One region of the Streptomyces liliiviolaceus genome, then DNA from elsewhere that is predicted to be linked to it. Evidence: riboswitches for the same ligand, from Rfam matches in the RefSeq annotation. Region 1 holds a riboswitch; each other region holds the start of a gene.

What was found. Region 1 has a riboswitch for cobalamin ahead of metE (5-methyltetrahydropteroyltriglutamate--homocysteine S-methyltransferase). Riboswitches for the same ligand answer to the same signal wherever they lie in the genome.
Region 2: another riboswitch for cobalamin. It lies ahead of J8N05_RS38490 (ABC transporter substrate-binding protein); the one in region 1 lies ahead of metE (5-methyltetrahydropteroyltriglutamate--homocysteine S-methyltransferase).
Region 3: another riboswitch for cobalamin. It lies ahead of J8N05_RS17485 (cobalamin biosynthesis protein); the one in region 1 lies ahead of metE (5-methyltetrahydropteroyltriglutamate--homocysteine S-methyltransferase).
Region 4: another riboswitch for cobalamin. It lies ahead of J8N05_RS24070 (CbtB domain-containing protein); the one in region 1 lies ahead of metE (5-methyltetrahydropteroyltriglutamate--homocysteine S-methyltransferase).

The regions. Positions count from the first base shown of each region.
Region 1 covers NZ_JAGPYQ010000001.1:5,695,136-5,700,879, forward strand. The annotation lists gene helR (RNA polymerase recycling motor ATPase HelR) at 1-1,696, shown strand, start outside; gene J8N05_RS24795 (maleylpyruvate isomerase N-terminal domain-containing protein) at 1,834-2,487, shown strand; gene J8N05_RS24800 (SDR family NAD(P)-dependent oxidoreductase) at 2,645-3,424, shown strand; cobalamin riboswitch at 3,455-3,672, shown strand; gene metE (5-methyltetrahydropteroyltriglutamate--homocysteine S-methyltransferase) at 3,838-5,744, shown strand, end outside.
Region 2 covers NZ_JAGPYQ010000002.1:711,451-717,194, reverse strand. The annotation lists gene J8N05_RS38495 (TIGR03767 family metallophosphoesterase) at 1-1,695, opposite strand, end outside; cobalamin riboswitch at 1,911-2,097, shown strand; gene J8N05_RS38490 (ABC transporter substrate-binding protein) at 2,165-3,205, shown strand; gene J8N05_RS38485 (FecCD family ABC transporter permease) at 3,202-4,230, shown strand; gene J8N05_RS38480 (ABC transporter ATP-binding protein) at 4,227-5,114, shown strand; gene J8N05_RS38475 (hypothetical protein) at 5,161-5,744, shown strand, end outside.
Region 3 covers NZ_JAGPYQ010000001.1:3,997,244-4,002,987, forward strand. The annotation lists gene J8N05_RS17480 (cobyric acid synthase) at 1-1,075, opposite strand, end outside; gene J8N05_RS17485 (cobalamin biosynthesis protein) at 1,072-2,034, opposite strand; cobalamin riboswitch at 2,151-2,292, opposite strand; gene J8N05_RS17490 (serine protease) at 2,490-5,744, shown strand, end outside.
Region 4 covers NZ_JAGPYQ010000001.1:5,528,952-5,534,695, forward strand. The annotation lists gene J8N05_RS24050 (CoA transferase subunit A) at 1-321, shown strand, start outside; gene J8N05_RS24055 (CoA transferase subunit B) at 321-950, shown strand; gene J8N05_RS24060 (histidine phosphatase family protein) at 1,060-1,668, shown strand; gene J8N05_RS24065 (CbtA family protein) at 1,686-2,453, opposite strand; gene J8N05_RS24070 (CbtB domain-containing protein) at 2,473-2,691, opposite strand; cobalamin riboswitch at 2,728-2,858, opposite strand; gene J8N05_RS24075 (enoyl-CoA hydratase/isomerase family protein) at 2,932-3,987, opposite strand; gene J8N05_RS24080 (PRC-barrel domain-containing protein) at 4,190-4,546, opposite strand; gene J8N05_RS24085 (hydrophobic protein) at 4,796-4,957, opposite strand; gene J8N05_RS24090 (response regulator) at 5,076-5,744, opposite strand, start outside.

The DNA.
Region 1 (5,744 bases):
GGTGTTCACCGCCGACGGACGCGAGGGCCACGCCGCGCTCGACGACCACTCGGCCTTCGTCGCCAGCCTGGGCAGCACCCGCTCCAGCCGGATGCGGGACGTGCTCACCACCATCCAGGCGGACCAGGACGCGGTCATCCGCGCCGGATCCCGTGGCGCGCTCGTCGTCGACGGCGGTCCGGGCACGGGCAAGACGGTCGTCGCCCTGCACCGGTCCGCCTACCTCCTCTACTCCGACCCGCGTCTCGGTCACCGTCGGGGCGGAGTGCTGTTCGTCGGCCCGCACCAGCCCTATCTGGCGTACGTGGCCGATGTCCTCCCCAGCCTCGGGGAGGAGGGTGTGCAGACCTGCACCCTGCGGGACCTCGTCGCCGAGGGAGCCGGAGCGGCGGACGAGCCCGACCCGGAGGTGGCCGCCCTGAAGTCGTCCGCGCACATGGTCGGGGCGGTCGAGAAGGCCGTCAGGTTCTACGAGGAGCCGCCCGCCCGGGGGATGACGGTCTCGACGCCCTGGTCCGACGTCCGGCTGACCGCCGACGACTGGGCGGAGGCGTTCGAGACGCCGGGCCCCGGTGTGCCGCACAACGAGGCACGCGACCAGATCTGGGAGGCCCTGCTCACGATCCTGCTGGACAAGCACGACGACGACGTCTCGCTCGACCTGTTCCGCAGGGCGCTGCTGCACGACGAGGAGCTGACCGGGGCCCTCGACCGCGCCTGGCCGCTGCTCGAAGCGGCCGATGTCGTCGGGGACCTGTGGTCGGTGCCCGCCTATCTGCGGATGTGTGCTCCCTGGCTCGGCCCCGACGACGTACGCAGGCTGCAGCGCGCGGAGCCGCAGGCGTGGACGGTGTCCGATCTGCCGATCCTGGACGCGGCGCGGCAGCGGCTCGGCGACCCGGAGTCGGCGCGGCGCAGGCGGCGACACGAGGCCACCCTCGCCGCCCAGCGCGAGCGCATGGGGCAGGTCGTCGACAATCTGATAGCGGCAGCGGCCGACTCGGGCGCTGACGGTGACGACGGCGAGGGCCTGGTGACGATGCTGCGCGGCGAGGACGCCAAGGTCAGCATGGTCGACGAGTCCGAACTGCCCACCGCCGAACCGGATCTGCTCGCCGGTCCGTTCGCGCACGTCGTCGTGGACGAGGCCCAGGAGCTGACCGACGCGCAGTGGCAGATGCTGCTGCTGCGCTGCCCGTCCCGGAGTTTCACCGTCGTCGGGGACCGCGCGCAGGCCAGGCACGGGTTCACCGAGTCGTGGCGGGAGCGGCTGGAGCGGGTCGGGCTCGACCGGATCGAGGTGGCCTCGCTCAGCATCAACTACCGGACCCCGGAAGAGGTCATGGCGGAGGCCGAGCCGGTCATCCGGGCCGCGCTCCCGGACGCCAACGTGCCGACCTCGATCCGCAGCAACGGCGTCCCCGTCGTCCACGGCTCTGTCGCGGAGCGCGACGCGATCCTCGGCACCTGGCTCGCCGAGCACGCGGACGGGATCGCGTGCGTGATCGGCGATCCGACGTTCCGGGCCACGCCTCGTGTCCGGTCGCTGACCCCGGAACTGTCCAAGGGGCTCGAATTCGACCTGGTCGTCCTCGTCGACCCGCAGTCGTACGGGACGGGCGTCGCGGGAACGGTCGACCGCTATGTCGCAATGACCCGGGCGACCCGGCAACTGGTCGTCCTCACCTCGGACTGAGCCCGGCGGGGTCCTCGCGATCGCCGAGTGGCGCTCACCGCCCGGTGATCGCGAGGACCCCGCCGAACCCCGCATACGTTTGTCCGTATACGCCGCATACGCTTGTCCGTCGTCATGTTCCGGCATACCGTGCCGCGGTGAATCTCTTCTCGCTCGCCTGGACCGCGTTGCGCACGGCGGTCGCCGAAGTGCCGGACGAGGACTTCGAGCAGCCGTCCGGCTGCACGGGGTGGCTCGTGCGGGATCTGGTGTGCCACCTGGTCATCGACGCCCAGGACATCCTGATCACCCTGGTCACCCCCGCCGACACCGAACCGACCGTGAACGCGGTCACCTACTGGCAGCTCGACGGGACCCCGGCCGGTGAGGATCCGCTGGACGCGCTGATCCCCCGGCTGGCCGCCGCGTACGGGGAACCGGAGCTGCTGAAGTTCCACTTCGACGACGTCGGCTCCGCGGCGGGCCGCGCCGCCGGACTCGCCGATCCCACGGCCCGCGTCGGCACCCGCGACGAGGTGCTGACCGTCGGCGACTACCTGTCCGTGTACGTCCTCGAAGCGACCCTGCACCACCTCGACCTGATCTCCCGGCTGGCCTCGACCAGCGGGCCGCCCGCCGAGACCCTGGCCGCAGCTCGCGCGTCGCTGGAGAAGATCGCCGGGACCGCGTTCCCGCCCTCGTTCTCCGACAAGGCAGCGCTGCTGATCGGCACCGGACGGCGGACGCCGACCGACGCGGAGAAGACCGCGCTGGGCACCCTCGCCGAACGACTGCCGCTCGTACTGGGCTGAGCGGCCACCCGGGGCGCGTACGGAGTCCGGCCAGTCGGCAGCCCCGCCGGGACACGCTCCTCGCCCGGGGCCAAGGTCCTGACCTGGACCGTTCGCCGCACGGCCGCAGCGCACCCCCGCCGGTGCGCTCCCGGCTGTGCCCTTCTAGGGTGCCGCCATGGACTCGCAGCGCTACCTCTCAGAACTGTTCTCGCTGGACGGCCGGGTCGCCCTGGTGACCGGTGGCAGCTCCGGCATCGGGCGGGGCATCGCCGAGGCGCTGGCGCGCGCCGGGGCGAGCGTCGTCGTCGTGGCGCGCAAGGAAGCGGAACTGACGGCGACGGTGGAGGAGTTGAGTGCGCTGGGCTGCCGTGCGGCCCGGGTCAGCGCTGATCTCGGTACGCGTGACGGGGTGCGGGAGGCCGCCGAGCAGGCGGTCGAGGCCTTCGGTGAGCCCGACATCCTCGTCAACTGCGCCGGGATCAACCTCCGGCCGCCGATGAGTGAGCTGAGCGACGAGGTCTGGGACACCACCATGGCCCTGAACCTGGACGCGCCCTTCCTGCTGGGCCGGCGCTTCGGCCCGGCCATGGCCGGGCGGGGCTTCGGGCGGATCATCCATGTCACTTCGCAGCAGGCCCACCGCGCCTTCGTCCAGAGCGGTGCCTACGGCGTCTCCAAGGGGGCGCTGGAGTCCCTGGCCCGCTCGCAGGCGGAGGCCTGGTCGCCGTCCGGGGTCACCGTCAACACGCTGGTGCCGGGCTTCGTGATGACGCCGCTGAACCGGCGTCTGTCGTCCGACCCGGAGAAGGTGGCGGCCCTCGCGGCGCGCACGATGGTCGGACGCAACGGCCTCGCGGAGGACTTCGCGGGCGCGGCGGTCTTCCTGGCGAGCGCCGCCTCCGCGTACGTCACCGGTCAGTCGGTCTTCGTCGACGGCGGCTTCTCCGTGCACTGAAAAGTTTTCCACGACCGGGCCGCGCCCCGTAGGGTGGCCGGTGCAGCTGGTTCGCCCCGTCCGCCAGGCGGGTGCGTCGCAAGAGGGAACCCGGTGGGAATCCGGGACTGCCCCGCAGCGGTGAGTGGGAACGACCGCCGTCACACGCACTGGGCCCGGCCGGGTCTGGGAAGCGACGGCCAGTAGGTGTCCTCCGGACGGAGGGCGTGCCCGCGAGTCCGAAGACCTGCCAACTGCCCGTGCGCGAACCATTCGTGCGCGGAGATCCCGGTGACCTCGTGGGCGGGTCGGCGTACTTGACCGAGCGGACGACCGCGCTCTGCGCGCAAGTCGGAGTCCGTCCGGTCCGTCACCCCTTCGCGCTCGCGTCCCGTCCCGGGATCCCAGGGAGATATCTCGCGAAGGAGATTTCCGTGACAGCGCAGTCCGCAGCCGCGGCGGCACGGGCCACCGTGTACGGCTACCCCCGCCAGGGACAGAACCGGGAACTGAAGAAGGCCGTCGAGGGCTACTGGAAGGGCCGGGTCGACGCCGACACCCTCCGGGCCACCGCCGCCGAGTTGCGCCGGGCCAACTGGCGGCAGCTGGCGGAGGCCGGCGTCCACGAGGTGCCCACCGGTGACTTCTCGTACTACGACCACGTCCTGGACGCCGGTGTCATGGTCGGCGCGATCCCCGCACGCCACCGCGCCGCCGTCGAGGCCGACGCGCTCGACGGCTACTTCGCCATGGCGCGCGGCACCCAGGACGTGGCGCCGCTGGAGATGACCAAGTGGTTCGACACGAACTACCACTATCTGGTGCCCGAGTTGGGCCCGGACACCGTCTTCACGGCCGACTCCGGCAAGCAGGTCGCGGAGCTGAGGGAAGCCCTCGCGCTCGGGCTCACCGCCCGTCCCGTCCTCGTCGGACCCGTCACCTACCTCCTGCTCGCCAAGCCCGCGCCGGGTGTCGCCGCCGACTTCGACCCGCTCACCCTCATCGACCGGCTGCTGCCCGTGTACGCCGAGATCGTCGCCGATCTCCGCGCCGCGGGGGCCGAGTGGGTCCAGCTCGACGAGCCCGCCCTTGTACAGGACCGCACACCCGCCGAGCTGAACACGGCGACCCGCGCCTACCGTGACCTGGGCGCCCTGACCGACCGCCCGAAGCTGCTGGTCGCGTCGTACTTCGACCGGCTCGGCGACGCCCTGCCGGTGCTGGCCAAGGCCCCGGTGGAGGGTCTGGCGCTGGACTTCACCGAGGCGGCGGCCGCCAACCTGGACGCGCTCGCCGCCGTGGGCGGGCTGCCCGGCAAGCGTCTGATCGCCGGAGTGGTCAACGGCCGCAACATCTGGGTCAACGACCTGGAGACGTCCCTCGCCACGCTCGGGACCCTGCTGGGGCTCGCCGACCGGGTCGATGTGGCCGCCTCCTGCTCCCTCCTCCACGTCCCCCTCGACGCCACCGCGGAACGCGACATCGAACCGCAGATCCGCCGCTGGCTCGCCTTCGCCCGGCAGAAGACCGGTGAGATCGTCACCCTCGCCAAGGGGCTCGCGGGCGGCACCGGCGCGATCGCCGCCGAACTCGCCGCCAACCGGGCCGACCTGGCCTCCCGCGCCGGATCCGCGATCACCCGCGACCCCGCCGTACGGGCCCGGGCCGCCGCCGTCACGGACGCCGACGCCCGCCGCTCCCGGCCGTACGCCGAGCGGACCGCGGCCCAGCGCGCCCACCTCGGCCTGCCGCTGCTGCCGACCACCACCATCGGCTCGTTCCCCCAGACCACGGAACTGCGCGCCGCGCGGGCCGACCTGCGCGCCGGACGGATCGACACGGCCGGGTACGAGGAGCGCATCAGGGCCGAGATCGGCGAGGTGATCTCGTTCCAGGAGAAGACCGGCCTCGACGTGCTCGTGCACGGCGAGCCCGAACGCAACGACATGGTGCAGTACTTCGCCGAACAGCTCACCGGATACCTCGCCACCCAGCACGGCTGGGTCCAGTCCTACGGCACACGGTACGTCCGCCCGCCGATCCTGGCCGGGGACATCTCCCGCCCCGAACCCATGACGGTGCGCTGGACGACGTACGCCCAGTCGCTCACCGCCAAGCCGGTCAAGGGCATGCTGACCGGGCCCGTCACCATGCTCGCCTGGTCCTTCGTCCGCGACGACCAGCCCCTCGGCGACACCGCCCGCCAGGTCGCCCTCGCCCTGCGCGACGAGGTGAACGACCTTGAGGCGGCCGGGACTTCGGTCATCCAGGTCGACGAACCCGCCCTGCGCGAGACGCTGCCGCTGCGCGCCGCCGACCGCCCGGCGTATCTGGCGTGGGC
Region 2 (5,744 bases), on a different contig from region 1:
GAACAGCGACAGCGTGCCGTCCCCGTTGTCGGTCAGTTCGATCAGCCGGGCGTGGTGCGGATAGTCCAGGTGGGACGCCGTGTTGACCTCCCAGAAGGAGCGGGCCGGGGTCGGATGCGGGTGGGGTGTCACGCGGTTGACGTGGCTGTGGCCGTTGATCCACGCCACCACGTTCGGGAACCTGCCGAGCAGCGCCAGTACCTCCGCGCCGTCGTGCCGCCGCTCTTCCGAACGGGCCGCGTCGGGACGGCGGGTCATGCTCGGGCTGTGGTGGTGGCTGAAGACCAGCACATGGGCGTCGTCGGCCCCGGGGTTGCGTACGAGGCGGCCGTCGGCGTCGTACGACCGGGAGCTGTGCGCGGCGAGGGTCCGCTCCAGCCAGCGGAGCTGGTCGGTGTCCAGTGATCCCTCGTAGTGCCCGCTGCGGTACGTCGTGTCGATGCTGACGCCGATGACGTTCTCGGCGATCCGGAAGGAGTAGTACATCCGGTCGCCGTCCAGGCTGTTCTGCGTGTAGCCGTGACCGACCGGCCCCGCCCCCGTCCGCCCGGGTTCGAGGTGCGCGGCCAGATACTCGTGCGGGTTGCACAGCCGGCGCCGCTCGTCGGCCGTCACGGTCCGCGCCGAGCGGGCGTGCCGTCGCAGGATCGCTTCGAGCACCTCGCTCTTCGGGTCGTCGCCGGTCCGCAGCGCCTTCGCGTAGGCGGCCCTGTCCGTGTCGGGGACTGACAGCAGCTTGCGGGAGCCCGTCGCGAAGTCGCCGAGCGCGGGCGACAGGCAGCCGCCGGGCAGATCGTCGTGGTTGCCCACCGTCGAGTACCAGGGGATGCGGAGCCCCGGGCTGGTCACCGGCCTTCGCGCGGCCGTGAGGAAGCCGGGGACGGCGGGCAGTCCGCGCCGCTTGTCCAGGTCGCGCAGGGCCGGTTCCTCCGGATGCCAGTAGAGGGGGAGCCCCGAGTCCTGGACGCCTTCGTACGCCGTCGGGTCGCCGGAGTCGGGGGTGATCCGGCCTCCGCTCATCAGCGTGAGGAACCAGTCGAGTTCGAGCACGGAGTTGTTGTCGACGTTGTCACCGGTGGTCATCACGAACGCGGGCGGCAGACCGGTGTGCGGGCCCTCGCCGAGCGCGTTCACCTGCTCCACGAGCGCGACCGCCCCCGCCACGGTCAGCGCCTCCTGGGCACGCCACGCGGCGGCTCCGCCCGAGCGCAGGAACTCCGTGCGCAGCGGGTTCTGCACATCGGTCAGATGCAGGTCGGTGAACTGGACGAAGCACGCGAGCGGGGTCCGCCGGTCCGGACGGCCGGTGGCGGCGGGCGCGAGTTCCTCCCGTACGACCAGGGGCAGGCCGGGGCCCGGGACCAGTCGGCGGTAGGTGCCGGAGCGCGGGCTTCCGCTCAGCCGGGCGGTCGTCTCCAGCGTGGTGGCCGCGTAAGGCGCCGGCCGCCGGGTGGCGCGGGCCGCCCGCGGGACGACCTGCTCGGCGGCGACGGGTGCGGTGGGGGAGCCGGGGCGCCGCGGCGGGACGAGGGTCGCCGCTCCCGCTGCCGCCGTCGCCCCCGCCGCCAGCGCGAGGGTGCCGGAGACGAGCAGCAAGCGACGGCGGTCGACGGCGGCCGCGGCTTCCCCGGCGGACAGGTGCCCCTCGGCCGTGTCCCCTCCGGCGGTTCCGGTCGTGGGTTGGTCCTGCGGCATGGGTCGGTCCTCCGGTGCCTGCGGGCGACGCGCTGAACGGAACCACTCATTCAGTCCGCGGGGGCAGGGGCGTGGCGCCGCCGTGAACACCGCCGGAACAGGAGAAACGTACGAAACGGGCGACGGAGACCGACATCCCCGCCGCGTCCCCGTAGAGCCCTCACCGAGCCCCCGCCGCCCCCCACCGCACTGCCGCACGGCCGTGAAAGCCGCCGTGATAGCTTGCGAAAGCCAGTCGAACCCATGTACGTGGGTCAGGGAATCCGGTGGAAATCCGGAGCTGACGCGCAGCGGTGAGGGTGACGGGCGGGGCATCGGCCACTGGACCGGATCGACGGTCCGGGAAGGCGCCTCGTCCGGGTGAACCCGAGTCCGAAGACCTGCTGGCGGCCTCCGCGGTCCCGAGACGGCGGGGGAGCACCGTACGACCGGGCTCCGCGTTCGAGCCCTCGACGTCTGAGGAACTTCCGTGCCCATCGCACGCCCCACCCGCCCTGCCGCCCTGCTCGTCTCCGGGGTCATTCTGCTGACCGGCTGCGGCGGCGCCGACTCGTCCGGCTCGACCGGCTCGGCCGGCAAGGACTCCGCGGCAGCCGTCACCCTGGAGAACTGCGGTCACACCGTCCGCGTGGAGTCCCCGCCGCGCAAGGCCGTCTCCCTCAACCAGGGCACCACCGAGATCATGCTCTCGCTGGGCCTCGCCGACCGGATGGCCGGCAGCGCCACCTGGACCGACCCGGTGATGAAGGGCCTGGAGAAGGCCGACGCGCAGGTGAAGCGGATCGCCGACAACAACCCGTCCTTCGAACGGGTCCTGGACGCCGACCCCGACTTCGTCGCCGCCTCGTTCGTGTCCACGCTCGGCAAGGGAGGCGTCGCCACCCGCGAGCAGTTCGAGAAGCTCGGCGTACCCGCGTACGTCTCGCCCTCCGACTGCGCGGGCAAGGACAACACCGGGGACGGCGACGGCGCCCGCAAGAAGCCCCTCGGCATCGACGCGATCTATGGCGAGATACGTGACCTGGCCGCGGTGTTCGGCGTGCAGGGGCGGGGCGACAAGCTGGTCGCCGAGCTCCAGCAGCGTATGAAGAAGGCCACCGCGGGCATCGACGCCTCGGACGTCTCCCTCCTGTACTGGTTCGCCAACTCCGAGTCGCCCTACATGGCGGGCTGCTGCGGCGCCCCCGGCATCATCACCCGGGCGTTCGACGCGAAGAACGTCTTCGACGACACCCACGAGGAATGGCCCCAGATCAACTGGGAGACGGTCGCCGACCGCGACCCCGACGTCCTCGTCATCGGCGATCTGACCCGCAAGTCGCAGACCGCCGAGTCCGCGCAGAAGAAGATCGAGTTCCTGGAGTCCGACCCGGTCACCAAGAACATGACCGCCGTGAAGAAGAAGCGGTACGTCCTGCTCAGCGGGCAGGCCATGAACCCGACCATCCGCACCGTCGAGGGCGTCGAACAAGTGGCCGCCGCCCTGCGGGAGTTCGGGCTCAAGGGGTGACCCGCCGTATCGCACGGCCGGGCGTGGGACTGCTCTGCGCGGCCGGCACCGCACTGCTCGTCGCCTCCGTCGCCGTCGCGATCACCATCGGTCCCGCGGACATCCGCGTCGCCGACGTCTGGTCCGTGGTCGCCTCCCATCTGGGGTGGGGGAGTACGGAACTGAGCCCCATCCGCGACGGGATCGTCTGGCAGCTGCGCCTGCCGCGCACCCTGCTGGCCGCCGTCTGCGGGGCCGGACTCGCCGTGTGCGGCGCGGTCATGCAGTCCTTGCTGCGCAACCCGCTCGCCGACCCCTTCGTCCTCGGGGTGTCCTCCGGTGCCTCGACCGGCGCGGTCGTCGTGGTCGTCCTCGGCGCGGGCGGCGGCCTGGTGTCGGTCTCGGCGGGCGCGTTCCTCGGCGCGCTGCTGTCGTTCGGGCTCGTGCTGCTGCTCAGCCACACCCTCGGCGGGACGACGGACCGGGTGGTGCTCAGCGGTGTCGCCGCGATGCAGCTCTTCTCCGCGCTCACCTCCTTCGTGGTGATGACCGCCGCCGACGCCGAGACCACCCGAGGGGTGCTGTTCTGGCTGCTCGGCTCACTGGGCGGGGTCGGCTGGACGGACGTCTGGGTCTGCCTCGCCGTCCTGGTGGTCGCACTGGCGGTCTGTCTGGCGTACGCGCGCACGCTGGACGCGTTCGCCTTCGGCCAGGACGCCGCCGCGACCCTCGGGGTGTCCGTGGCCCGCACCCGGCTGGTGCTGCTGTGCGTGACCGCGCTGCTGACGGCCGCGCTCGTCAGCTCGGCGGGCGCGATCGGCTTCGTCGGTCTCGTCCTGCCGCACGCCGCCCGCGCGTTGGTGGGTTCCGGCCACGCCCGGCTGCTGCCGGTCGCCGCCCTCGCCGGGGCGGTGTTCCTGGTGTGGGTGGACACCCTGGCCCGTACCGTGCTCGACCCCCAGGAGGTGCCCGTGGGCGTGGTCACCTCACTCATCGGCGTACCGGTGTTCGTGCTGGTGCTGTACCGGACGCGGAGGACACGATGACGACCGAGCACGTCGAGACGACCGAGCATGTCAAGACCGCCGAGACCGCCGAGACCGCCGAGGGTGCTGGCCTCCGGGCCGACCGTGTCACCCGTACCGCCGACGGGCGCGTCATCCTGGACGGCGTCAGCATCAGCCCCGCCCCCGGCACCACCGTCGGCCTCCTCGGCCCCAACGGTTCCGGCAAGTCCACGCTCCTGCGCCTGCTCTCCGGCGTCCTCGCCCCCGCCTCGGGCGTGGTCACCCTCGACGGCCGTCCACTCGGCGAACTGGGCCGCCGCGACATCGCCCGCCGTATCGCCGTGGTCGAGCAACAGGTCGACACGCAGGTCGAGTTGAGCGTCCTGGACGTCGTACGCCTCGGCCGCACCCCGCACCGCCGCGCCTGGACACCCCCGTCACCGGCCGACGAGAAGGCCGTACGCGACGCCCTCGACCGCACCGGCCTCGCCGACCGCGCGCACCAGTCCTGGCACACCCTCTCCGGCGGTGAACGCCAACGCGTGCAGATCGCCCGCGCCCTCGCCCAGGAACCCCGCGAACTCCTCCTGGACGAACCGACCAACCACCTCGACATCCAGCACCAGCTCGACCTGCTGAACCTCGTCACCTCGCTGCCGGTCACCAGCGTCGTCGCCCTGCACGACCTCAACCTCGCGGCGATGTACTGCGACCGGCTCGTCGTCCTGCGCGAGGGACGCGTGGTGGCCGCCGGGACACCGGGCGACGTGCTCACCGAGGACCTCATCGCCGAGGTGTACGGCGTACGGACCGCCGTCACCCGCGACGGCGCCGACGGCGTCGGCGGTCGGCCGCACGTGCGTTTCCTGGGCACCGTGAGCCGTCCCGCACCCCAGGAACTCGCGAACGCGTGTCCGGAATGATGGCGGCATCCCTGCGCGCGGCCCTTCGCACGCCTACGCTCAGCCCGTGCTGCGTATCACCGACGCCCGAACAGGCGACCCCGTCACCGCCACCCCGGCCCGCCGGGGCCTGACCCGCGTCGAGGCGCGCGTGGAGCGCCCCGACGCCACCGGCCTGCGCGTGCTCCTGACCGCCGACGTCCTCGTACGGGCCCTGGAGATCGGCGGGACGCCCGTGTGGACCGTGCTGACCGGTACGGAGGGACGCGCGGACCTCCGCGCCCGGGCCCGGACGCTCGGCATCCGGCCGTTCGAGGACGAACGGGACAGCGGCCCCGGCCCCGGTCTCGGCCTCGGCGAGGCTCAGGTGCTGAGCGTGCGCGCCCGGACCGACGGGCCGCCCGGCAGTGCGAGCACTGCCGACGAGGCGGCGGGCGTGCTGCGCGTCGAGGTCGCCCCGGCCGACATCGGGAGCTCGGTGGCACAGGACGACGAGAGCGCGTCCGCCCTGCGCCTCGCCCTGCTCGCCCGACCCCGGGCCGAGGAGCTGCGGCTCGACGCCGCCGATCTCGCGGACGCCGAGGACCAGTTGAAGCACTGGCGGGGCGCTGTCGCCACCTGGGCCACCCGGCCCTCGGGTCCCATCCCCGA
Region 3 (5,744 bases), 1.7 Mb from region 1:
GGAGCTGGAAGCCGCCGCAGATGCCCAGCACCGGGCGGCCTTCGGCGGCCCTGCGCACCAGGGCGTCCGCGAGGCCGCGCCGCCGCAGCCACTCCAGGGCCTTGACGGTGCCGCGGGTGCCGGGCACGACGACCAGGTCGGCGTCGACGAGTTCCTCGGCGCGGTCCACGAACCGTACGACGACGCCCGGTTCGGCGGCGAGGGCGTCCAGGTCCGTGAAGTTGGACATCAGGGGGATCGCGCAGACGGCGACCCGCAGGATGTCCTCGCCGACGGGGGAGGAGACCTCGGACTCGCGCACCGCTCCCCGCAGGGACACTCTGAGCCCGTCCTCCTCGTCGATGCCGAGCCCGTGCCGGAAGGGCAGGATGCCGTAGGTGTGCCGCCCGGTGAGCCCGCGCAGCATGTCCACGCCGGGTTCCAGCAGCGAGACGTCCCCGCGGAACTTGTTGACGAGGAACCCGGCGACCAGCTCCTGGTCCTCGCGCGACAGCAGTGCCACCGTCCCGAAGAACGAGGCGAACACCCCGCCGCGGTCGATGTCCCCCACCACGAGCACGGGCAGCCGGGCGCCCCGCGCGATCCCCATGTTCACGATGTCGGTGCGCCGCAGATTGATCTCGGCGGGACTGCCCGCCCCCTCACAGATCACCGCGTCATACGTGCCCCGCAACTCGGCCAGACAGTCCAGCACGGTCCCGAGCAGCGCCTCCTGGCGTCCGCCGTGATAGCCGCGGGCGCTCAACTCGCCCACGGGCTTGCCCATCAGGACCACCTGGCTGCTGCGGTCGCTGCCCGGCTTGAGCAGGACGGGGTTCATGAGCACGGAGGGCTCCACGCGGGCGGCCTGCGCCTGCATGGCCTGCGCCCGTCCGATCTCGGCGCCCTCCCTTGTCACGAACGAGTTCAGCGACATGTTCTGCGCCTTGAACGGCGCGACCTTCACGCCCTGACGCACCAGCCACCGGCAGATCCCGGCGGTCACGACGCTCTTGCCCGCGTCGGAGGTCGTACCGGCGACGAGCAGCCCGCCACCCGGTCCGCCGCCGGGCCTCCCGCCCGTTCCCCCGCTCATGACGTACGCCCTTTCGCCTTCGGCACCCATGACGTGGCGAGCAGCCGTCCGGCGACACTCGCGCCCAGCGCGAGCACGCTCACGCGGCGCGAGAGCCGGACGGCCCGCTCGATGTCCCCGACCCCCACGGCCCGCCCCGGACCGTTGAGCACGGGCCGGTGCTCGACCCGTCCCGCGTACGAGAGCGTGCCGCCGAGCCGTACCCCGAGCGCCCCCGCGAACGAGGCCTCCACGGGCCCGGCGTTGGGACTCGGATGCCTGGCGGCGTCGGCGCGCCAGGCGGTGACGGCCCCGCGTGGATTCCCCCCGGCGACGGCGGCGAGGGCGGCGGTCAGCCGGGCCCCGGGCCACCCCACCACGTCGTCGAGCCGGGCGGAGGCCCAGCCGTACCGCCGGTGACGGGCCGACTTGTGCCCGACCATGGCGTCCAGCGTGTTGACGGCCCGGAACCCGACCAGTCCCGGTACGCCCGCGACCGCGCCCCACACCAGGGCGCCCACGACGGCGTCGGAGGTGTTCTCGGCGACCGACTCGACGACCGCGCGGGCGATCCCGTCGGCGTCCAGCGCCTGCGGGTCGCGCCCGCACAGATGCGGCAGCCGCTCGCGGGCCACCTCGATGTCCCCGGCGGCCAGCGCCCCGCCGACGGCCCGCGCCTCACGGCCGAGCGAGGTCCCGCCCACGACGGCCCAGGTGGCGGCGGCGGTCAGAGCGACGGAGGCGACGGCGGAGGTACGCAGGGAACGCTCGGCGGCCACGGCGAGACAGACGGCGCCGCCCGCGCACACGGCGGTGTGCAGCGCCCCCGATCCCCGGTGGTCGCGCCACAGGGCCCGCTCGACGGCTCCCGCGGCCCGCCCGAACGCGGCGACCGGATGCCCTCGGCGGGGATCGCCGAGCAGCAGGTCGGCGAGGAGGCCGGCGGCGGCGCCGTACGCGAAGACGCGATCGGCTCGCATCGGTTCAGCCCGCCGCTGCATCGGGCGAGAGCCCGGTGCCGGGCCCGGGCACACTGGTCCACAACAGGTGGGCGCGCATGGCGATATGTCCTCACTCAGGGTGTCCACGCCCTGGTTCGACGAGACCGACGGCGAGAGTTCCTGGCTCCCGGGGGGATCGATTCCCCGGTAACAGTGGCGGGACCGCGCCGGATTCGCACCGGCTTCCTCTTCTGCCGACGTACATGGCCTCGGCAGTCCACCACGGTCCGAGAACACCCGTCAACTTGCTGTTGACCTGCGACGGGAGAGTGTGCTGAGACCCACATCCACCGACGGGCCCTCCCCGCGGACCGGTCGCCGCGGACGTGGAATCGCGCGTGGGGAAGGGACTCTCGCCCCCACCCTTGCGATCACTGTCCGTGACATGCGAGACATGAGCCTGAGTCGCGCGGCGCACGGGGAGGGGCCGAGCAGTGGCGCATGTCGACGACGGACTGACCCGGGGTATCGCACGGTTCCGCACCGAGGACGGTGAGGTCACCGGCAGCGGGTTCCTGATCGCGGAGGGAACGCTGTGCACCTGCGCGCACGTCGTGGCCCGCACCCTCGGTACGGAGGAGACAGATCCGCTGCCTCCGGAACCGTCGGTGACGGTCGACTTCCCGCTGCTGTCCCCGGCCGCCTCCCCGCCGCTGCGGGCGAGGGTCGTCCACTGGCGGCCGGTCGGCGAGGACGGCGGCGGTGACATCGCGCTGCTGACCCTGGAAGGAGGACATGGCGGGGACGGCAGGGATGGCAGGGACGGCGGGGACGGCGGGGGGTGCGGGGTGCCCGTCCCCGGAACCGCGCCGGTCCGTTTCGCGGGCGGCGCCGCCGTGTGGGACCACCCGTTCCGCGTCCTGGGCTTCCCGCGGCGCACCGGCGACCACGGGGTCTGGGTGCAGGGGCGGCTCCGGGCGCCGGTCGGCAGGGGCTGGACGTCCATGGAGGCCCGGGAGGCGTTCCACGGGCCCGCCATCGGGCAGGGGTTCAGCGGGGCGCCGGTGTGGGACACCGAGCAGGGCGGTGTGGTCGGCATGACCGTCGCCGCGGACCGGGGCTCCGGCGCGACGACCGCGTACCTCATCCCCGCCGCGCTGCTGCTGGGCCTCGACCCCTCGCTGAGGGCCAGCCCGTTCCGAGGACTCGAACCGTTCCGGGAGCAGGACGCCCCGGTCTTCTTCGCCCGGCACGCCGACAGCGAGCGCATCGCGGCGGCGGTCCGCACCACCCCTTTCGTACCGGTCGTGGGGGCCTCGGGCGTGGGCAAGTCGTCGCTGGTACGCGCCGGTGTGCTGCCTCTGCTGCGCGCCTCGGGCTACACGGTCACCGACTTCGTGGGGCAGCCGGACACGTACCCGGTGACGGCGCTCGCGGCGGCGCTGAACCGGCAGTTCCCCGCCGCGCCCGGGTCCCGTCACGGCCCGGCGTGGGAAGTGCCCGAGGACCGTGCGACGGAGAGAACCGTCCTGGAGAGAGCCGTCCTGGAGGGCGCCCGCATTCTGGAACAGGCGGGCACGGCCGGGCATGTCATCGTCCTCGACCAGTTCGAGGAGACCGTGGGCACGCGCCCCGACGAGGCCCGGGCGCTCCTGGACACCCTGCTGCCGATGACCCGGGCGACCCGGCCGGGCGGCGGCAGCCTCCGCGTGCTGGCCACCCTGCGCTCCGCGTCGATGGAGGAACTCGTCGCCGGAGGACGGGCCCAGGAACTGAGCGGCACGGTCCAGATGGTGGGCCCGCTGACCCCCGGCCAACTGGACGAGATCGTCCGCAGACCGGTCGACGGCATCCCCGGCGTGGAGTTCGAGCCGGGCCTCGCCGAACTCGTCGTCGCCGACGCGGGAAGCGAACCGGGCGCTCTGCCACTCGTCGAGTTCGCCCTGGCCGAACTCTGGGAGCGGCAGGAGCACGGGCGGCTCACGCACGCCGCGTACCGCGAGATCGGCGGAGTGGAAGGGGCCCTCTCCCGCTACGCCGACCACCAGCTGGCGCAGGTCTGCAAAGAGCCCGAAGGGCCCGACGAGGCGACCGCCCGCCGGCTCTTCGAACGCCTCGCCCGACCGGCCAAGGGCAGGGAGTTCACCAGGGTGGCCTGCGGGTTCGAGCAACTGCCCGCCGAACTGCGCGCCGCCGCACAGGCGTTGGCCAGGACCCGGCTACTCGTCATCGGCCGCGACAGCTCGGGCCGGGAGACGGTGGCGCTCGCCCACGAGTCCCTGGTCCGCCAGTGGCCGACCCTGCGCTCCTGGCTCGACGAGTCACGGGCCTTCCTGCTCTGGCACGACAGACTCGGCGCACGGCTGCGGGAGTGGGACGCGGCCGGCCGCCAGAGCGAACTGCTGCTGCGCGGCCGGGAGTTGTCCGCCGCGAGGCCGATGGCCGCGCTGCGCCCAGGTGAACTCTCCTCGGAAGAGGTCGAGTTCATCCGCCTGAGCCGGCTCGACAGGCGCCGATCGGTGCGCCGGGGCCGCACGGGCGTCGCCCTCGTGGCCTGCCTGGCGCTGCTCGCGGCGGGTCTGAGCTACGTGGCCTGGGACCTGAACCGGGACCAGGAACGGGACAGGCGCGACAGCGCCGCGCAGAAACTCGTCGAGCAGGCCGACGCCCTCTCCGACAGCCCGGTCGACGCGGCCCTGCTGGCCCTCGCGGCGGCCCGCACGAGCGACACGGCGCAGACCAGGGCCGCGCTGATGCGCCATGAACTGCCGCTGTCCGCACTGGAGTCCGTGCACCGGCTCTTCCCGGCGGGGGACGTCCGGTCGACCGCCACCTCGGCCGACGGCCACCGCATGGCCGTCCTGCACAACGGGCCGCGGGGCATCCGGGTGTACGTGGTGTCGGGCCTGGGCGGCCATGACATCCGCTCCACCCCGCTGCCCGGAGCGCCGCCCCTGGCGGACGCGGTGACCGTCAGCGACGACGGGACGAAGGTGGCGGCCGGGGGGCCGGACGGGGCGGTGCGGATCTGGGAGGTGGGGGAGGGGGAGCGGGCCGTTGCCGAGGAGCCGCTGGCGTGGACATGGAGCCCGGACAGAACCGCGGCCCGGACGGCGACGCTGGACTTCTCGGCAGATGGACGCCGGCTGCTGCACTTCGTCGGCGGGCCCACGGAAACCTGTGATGGGCTGGACACCTGGATACGTCTGGTCGAAGTCGACACCAAGGAGGTCGGGGGACCGGGACAGGCGCCGCCCGACGGCATGCTGAAGCCGGGGGAGTGCGTGTACGACACGGCCCTGCGGTCGGACCGGGCCGATCGGCTGACGCTGGTCGCCGGCAGGGAGACGGAGGACGGGGCGGAGGCGCTCTACGCCGTGCGGACCGGCGACGTGTCGACCGGCCGTGTCGCGACGGAACAATCGGGTCTGGAGGACGGGACGCTCGTCGGCGGGGGCAGGACGCTGGCCACCCAACGGAAAGCCGACCGGGTGTGGCGGTCGCGACTTACCACACCACGGGAGACCCCGGGCAAGGTTCGGTTGCTCAGGGCTGAGGCCTTCACCACGGACGCCACTGGCCAGTTCCTGACCCAGGAAGGGGTGCACGACTCCATGCGTGCGGGGAAACCCGATGTGCAGCTCAGCGTGATCCACGACCTGGTGACCGGGCGGCGCTACTCGGCTCTGCTGCCTGCTCCTGCGATTGATTCCTCCGCCGTGGTGCGCAGGGGATCGGCGGCGCCTGCC
Region 4 (5,744 bases), 170 kb from region 1:
TCGCCGGTGAAGGAGACCCGGACGTTCGCCGGCCGGTCGCACGTCCTCGAACACGGCATCACCACCGACTTCGCCCTCGTACGCGCCTGGCGCGGGGACCCCCACGGCAACCTGGTCTTCCGCAGGGCCGCCGCCAACTTCAACCCCCTTGCCGCCATGGCCGGCCGCGTCACGATCGCGGAGGTCGAGGAACTGGTCGAGCCGGGAGACATCGCTGCCGACGAGGTGCACCTGCCCGGCGTGTTCGTCCAGCGGGTCGTGCCCCTGACCCCGGAACAGGCCACCGCCAAAAGGATCGAGAAGAGGACGGTACGCGGCTGATGGCCTGGACCCGTACACAGATGGCGGCCCGCGCCGCCAGGGAACTGACCGACGGCTCGTACGTCAATCTGGGCATAGGGCTGCCCACGACGATCCCGGACCATCTGTCCTCGGACGTGCGGGTGACCCTGCACTCGGAGAACGGCATCCTCGGCACCGGTCCGTACCCCTTGGAGGGTGAGGTGGACCCGGACCTGATCAACGCCGGCAAGGAGACCGTGACCGTGCTGCCCGGAGCCTCCTTCTTCGACTCGGCGCTGTCCTTCGGCATGATCCGCGGCGGTCACATCGACACCGCCGTCCTCGGTGCCATGCAGGTCTCCTCGACGGGCGACCTGGCCAACTGGAGCGTCCCAGGAAAGATGATCAAGGGGATGGGGGGTGCGATGGACCTGGTCCACGGAGCCCGCCGGGTGATCGTGCTGATGGAGCACACCGCCAAGGACGGGACGCCGAAGCTCGTCGACACCTGCACGCTGCCGCTCACCGGCCGCGCCTGCGTCCATCGCGTCATCACCGATCTGGGTGTCTTCGACATCGCGGCGGACGGGCTGAGCACCGTGGAGAGGGCGCCCGGCGTGACGGCGGGAGAGGTGGCGGCGCGGACGGGGGCGCCGATGAGGCGCTGACCGGACGCATCAACCGACTACATAAAGCGCACGCAATGATCGCACGCAGCCGGGCGGTAGCATCCGCCAGCATGGACATGCTGAGCAATCCGACGCGGGAAGCGGGCACATGACCCACCGCATCACTTTCGTCTCGCCCGCGACGAGTTCGGCACTGCGTGAGGCACGCTTCGACGACGGGGGTTCGATCGACGCCGACGGGGAGGCGCGCGCCCGTGCCGCGGCCGGCTCCCTGCCGTCGGCCGCGCGCGTCGTGGTCTCTCCCTCGGTGCGTTGCCGTGAGACGGCCGCCGCACTCGGCCTGGGCACGGCGAAAACGGCGGAACTGGCGGAGTCGGCGGAGTTGGCGGGACTGGACGTGGGGCGCTGGCGCGGCCGTACGCTCGCCGAGGTCGGCGCGGCCGAACCGGAGGCCGTGGCCGGTTGGCTCGCCGATCCGGCCTCCGCACCGCACGGCGGGGAGTCCGTGGCGGACTTCTGCGGCCGGGTGGCGCGCTGGCTGGAGTCCTCTCCCGACACGGACGGCCGTACGCTCGCCGTCGTCGAACCGGAAGTCGTACGGGCCGCGGTGACGCACGTGCTGGCGGCGCCCGCCGCGGCCTTCTGGCGGATCGATGTACCGCCGCTGACGTCCACCACGATCAGTGGACGCGGCGGCCGGTGGAACCTGCGGCTCGGGCAGCCGCTGGAGGCCGCCGGAGCGGGCGCGGACCGGTGAGTCCGCGCGGCCGCCGGTCAGTGCGGGGCGGGTGCCGCCGCACTCGCCGCCGATGCCGTGGCGGGTTTCGGGTGGAGCAGCCGTTCGGCCAGTTCGCCGAAGACGAGCCCGAAGCCTGACCAGAGCGTGATCTGCAGGGCGAGGGCGGAGAGCCTGAACCGCCAGAGCAGGGCGGCCGGGAAGTCGCCGGGGACCTCGTTGACGGTGGGCAGGAACGCGTACGCCAGTCCGATCAGGACGACGAAGCCGAGAACGGCGACGACGGTGGCGTACCAGGTGCCCAGTTTCGGTGCGAGCCGCTTGCCGACGATCACCGCGGCGACCGCGAGGAGCACGGCCAGCACCATCATGAGGAGGTACAGGGTGGTCCGTTTGCCGATGGTGTCGGGGTCGCCGACCGCGGGCGGGTTGGCCGGGTACTTCAGGAACGGCACGACGTAGACGGCGAGCAGCGCTGCGCCCGAGAGCAGCAGTGCCGTGGCACGGGCGCCGAAATTGCCGACGCGGCCGAGGGCGAAGCAGTAGGCGAGGGCGGTGATGCCGCCGAAGGCCACCCCGTAGATCAGTACGCCGGTGGCGAGGCCGGCGGTCGACTGCAGGCTGCGGGAGACGAGTTCGACCTCGTGCCCGTGCTCGTGCGCGGCGGCGTGGGACTCCTCGAAGCCGATGGCGCTGTCGACGTTCGGCTCGCCGAGGAAGTAGGCGACGATCAGGGCGAGCACGCCGGCGGCCAGACCGGCGAGCATGCCCCGCACGAGCAGGTTTCTTACCGTTGCGGAGTTCATGGGTGTGCGGGGCCCCTCGTCAGTGGCAGGGGAAGCCGAGCAGGTGACGTGCGTCGTGCACCCATTCATGGACGTTCTCGCCGGAGACGACGGAGGTGGCGCCCTGCTCGGCGCCGACGAAGTACAGCAGGACCAGCATCAGGACGCCGATGAAGACCGCCCAGGGAGCGATGTCCTTCAGCGGCAGTTTGGCGGGCACGACGGGGGTGGTGCTCGGCGGGGCGACATGCTGCGCCATGACGGGGCCTCCTCTGGGAACTCGCGTCCCATCTCGGTGGTGCACAGGACGACGGCCCCGGGTCTGACTCACGGTGCGCTCCCCTCAGGGGAGTCACACCGTTCACAGTGGCGCGACCGTGCCGGTTTCCCACCGGCTTCCGTGCTGCCGTCGTCGGTATCGAAGTGACGCTACCGCTCGACGGGTGCATGCCCAAGACCAGGAGCCGACAAGAACCTGCTCACACCGAACGTTTACCTGTCAGCGCCCCAGCTCCAACTCCGGCCCGTGCTTCCCCAGCGGCTCGAAGAAGCGTGCCACGTCGGTGGTGGTGACCTCGGCGAGGGTGGGGGGTGACCAGCGTGGGTTGCGGTCCTTGTCGATGACCTGGGCGCGGATGCCCTCTACCAGGTCGGGCGTGGTCAGGGCCGCGCAGGAGACGCGGTACTCCTGCTCCAGCACGCGCTCCAGGGAATCCAGACGCCCGGCGCGGCGCACAGCCGCCAGGGTGACCTTCAGTGCGGTGGGCGACTTGGCGAGCAGGGTCTGCGCGGTCTCCTTCGCCGCCGGATCGCCGTGGTCGAGCAGCCGTTGGACGATCTCCTCTACCGTGTCGGCGGCGAAGCAGGAGTCGGTCCACTCCCGCTGCCCGGCCAACTCCCCTTCCGGCGCGGGCCGCGCATGCCGGTCCAGCGCTTCCCTCACGGGCAGTTCCGCGAGGTCGGCGGTGAAGCGCGGAAGGGCGCCGGACGGTACGCAGTGGTCGGCGAGTCCGCACAGCAGGGCGTCCCCGGCGCCGATCGCAGCGCCCGTCAGCGCGAGCCGGGTGCCCAGTTCGCCCGGGGCGCGGGAGAGCAGGTAGGTGCCGCCGACGTCGGGCACGAAGCCGATGCCGGTCTCCGGCATGGCGATCCTCGACCGTTCGGTGACGACCCGGACGCTGCCGTGCGCGGAGATGCCGACGCCCCCGCCCATGACGATGCCGTCCATGACGGCGACGTACGGCTTGGACCAGCGGGCGACACGGGCGTTGAGGCGGTACTCGTCGCGCCAGAACGCGGCCGCGGCGCTGCCGTCCCCGTCGCGGGCGTCGTCGTGGACGGCACGGATGTCGCCGCCCGCGCACAGGCCGCGCTCCCCCGCTCCGGTGAGGACGACCGTCTCCACCGCGGAGTCGTGCTCCCACGCGGTCAGCGCCTCGTCGACGCGCCGCACCATGGCGTGGTCGAGGGCGTTGATGGCTCTCGGGCGGTTGAGGGTGATGTGGGCGGCCCGGCCGGCCGTGTGCAGCAGGACGGACTCTTCGCTGCCGGTCATCCGCATACCTCCGTCAGACCGCGGGCCACGATGACACGCATGGGTTCGTTGGTTCCTTTCGGGACGCGATGGTGCGATGGACGCTCACGTCACGGGCGATCTTCTCAATACCGTGTCCGGCCGGGCGGTCCGGGGCAGCGCGACGGCCCCGGGACTCGTGGAGGAGTCCCGGGGCCGTCGCGTGATGCGGTACGGGTCCGGCTCAGATCTGCGGGCCGCCCGTGCCGTAGTACGTGCCCAGTTCGTCGCGGTAGCCCTGGTCGCCCAGGTGCTTGTCGCGGTCGAACTCCGGAGCGTCCTTGATCTGCTGCTTGGTGCGGTCGACGATGATCCTCTGCTCGCCCTGGTCGATGCTGACGACCGTGCTGGCGGGAAGCAGGACCTCCTTGCCGAAGATCCACACACCGGTGTCGACCACCAGGTAGGCGTCACCGACGTCGTCGGAGTGCTTGTCGACCTTGCCGATACTGCCGTCCGTGGCCTCGACCTTGTAACCCGTCAGGTCCACACCCGCCAGACGACCCGCGGTCGACTTGTAACCCCACACATTTTCAGTCACGCGAAAACAACTCCTCCGGTAAACAGAGTAAAGCGGACAGCGGGATAACCCACCGGCCCTCTCTTTTTCCGTACGTCGTGCACGGCGATTTCCGTAACCGCCGTCTTCGCGGCGGGTGCCCCTTGTCCGGGACTTCACGCACCCGATGCGGGCCGGGATTCTCTCCGATCTTCCGGAGAGGCACGCGCTGTCCCCGTATCGGGAACCCAGTGCCGCCACACACCGTCCGAGCTGGGCCGATGCGGTGGGCTACCAGCGGTACCAGCGGCCGCTCCCACCCTTCGGGCGGGCGACGAAGCCGATCAGCCACAGGACCAGGACGACGATCGCGACCCACCACAGAATTTTCAGCGCGAAACCCGCGCCGAACAGGATCAGGGCCAGCAGAAGAACAAGAAGCAGGGGAATCATATTGGTTAACCTCCGGAGCACCGAGTGCCCAGGTGATCTCTATCCACGCACACGAATTCACGGGTCGCGCACATTCCACCGCAGACACACGACCGGGCTTCCGCCTCCGAGGCGGCGCTCAGTCGTGGGCGCCGACCAGGCCCACCCGGTGGGCCAGTACGACCGCCTGGACCCGGTCCCGCAGGTCGAGCTTGGTCAGGATGCGGGACACGTACGTCTTGACGGTCTCGCGGCTGATGACCATCCGGTCGGCGATCTCGGTGTTGGACAGGCCCTCGGCGATCAGCTTCAGCACCTCCGTCTCGCGCGGCGCCAGAGCGGCCAACGCCGGTGCGGCGGGGTCCCGTTGGGGTCGGCGGAGCCGGTCGGCGAACTTGCCGACGAGTTGCCGGGTGACGGCGGGCGCCAGCAGCGACTCTCCCGCGTCGACCGTCCGGATGCCGTGCACCAGATCGCGCGGGGGCGAGTCCTTGAGCAGGAAGCCGCTCGCTCCGGCCCGCAGTGCCTCGTACACGTACTCGTCGAGGTTGAAGGTGGTGACGACCAGGACCCGCATCGGATCGACGACGCCGGGGCCGGCGAGCAGCCGGGTCGCCTCGATGCCGTCGAGCAGGGGCATGCGGATGTCCATCACCACCACGTCCGGACGCAGTCGTCGTGCGCTCTCCACCGCCGTGCGCCCGTCCCCGGCCTCTCCCACGACCTCGATGTCCGGCTGTGCGGTGAAGATGGTGACGTAGCCGGTGCGTACGAGTTCCTGGTCGTCGCAGACCAGGACCCTGATCGG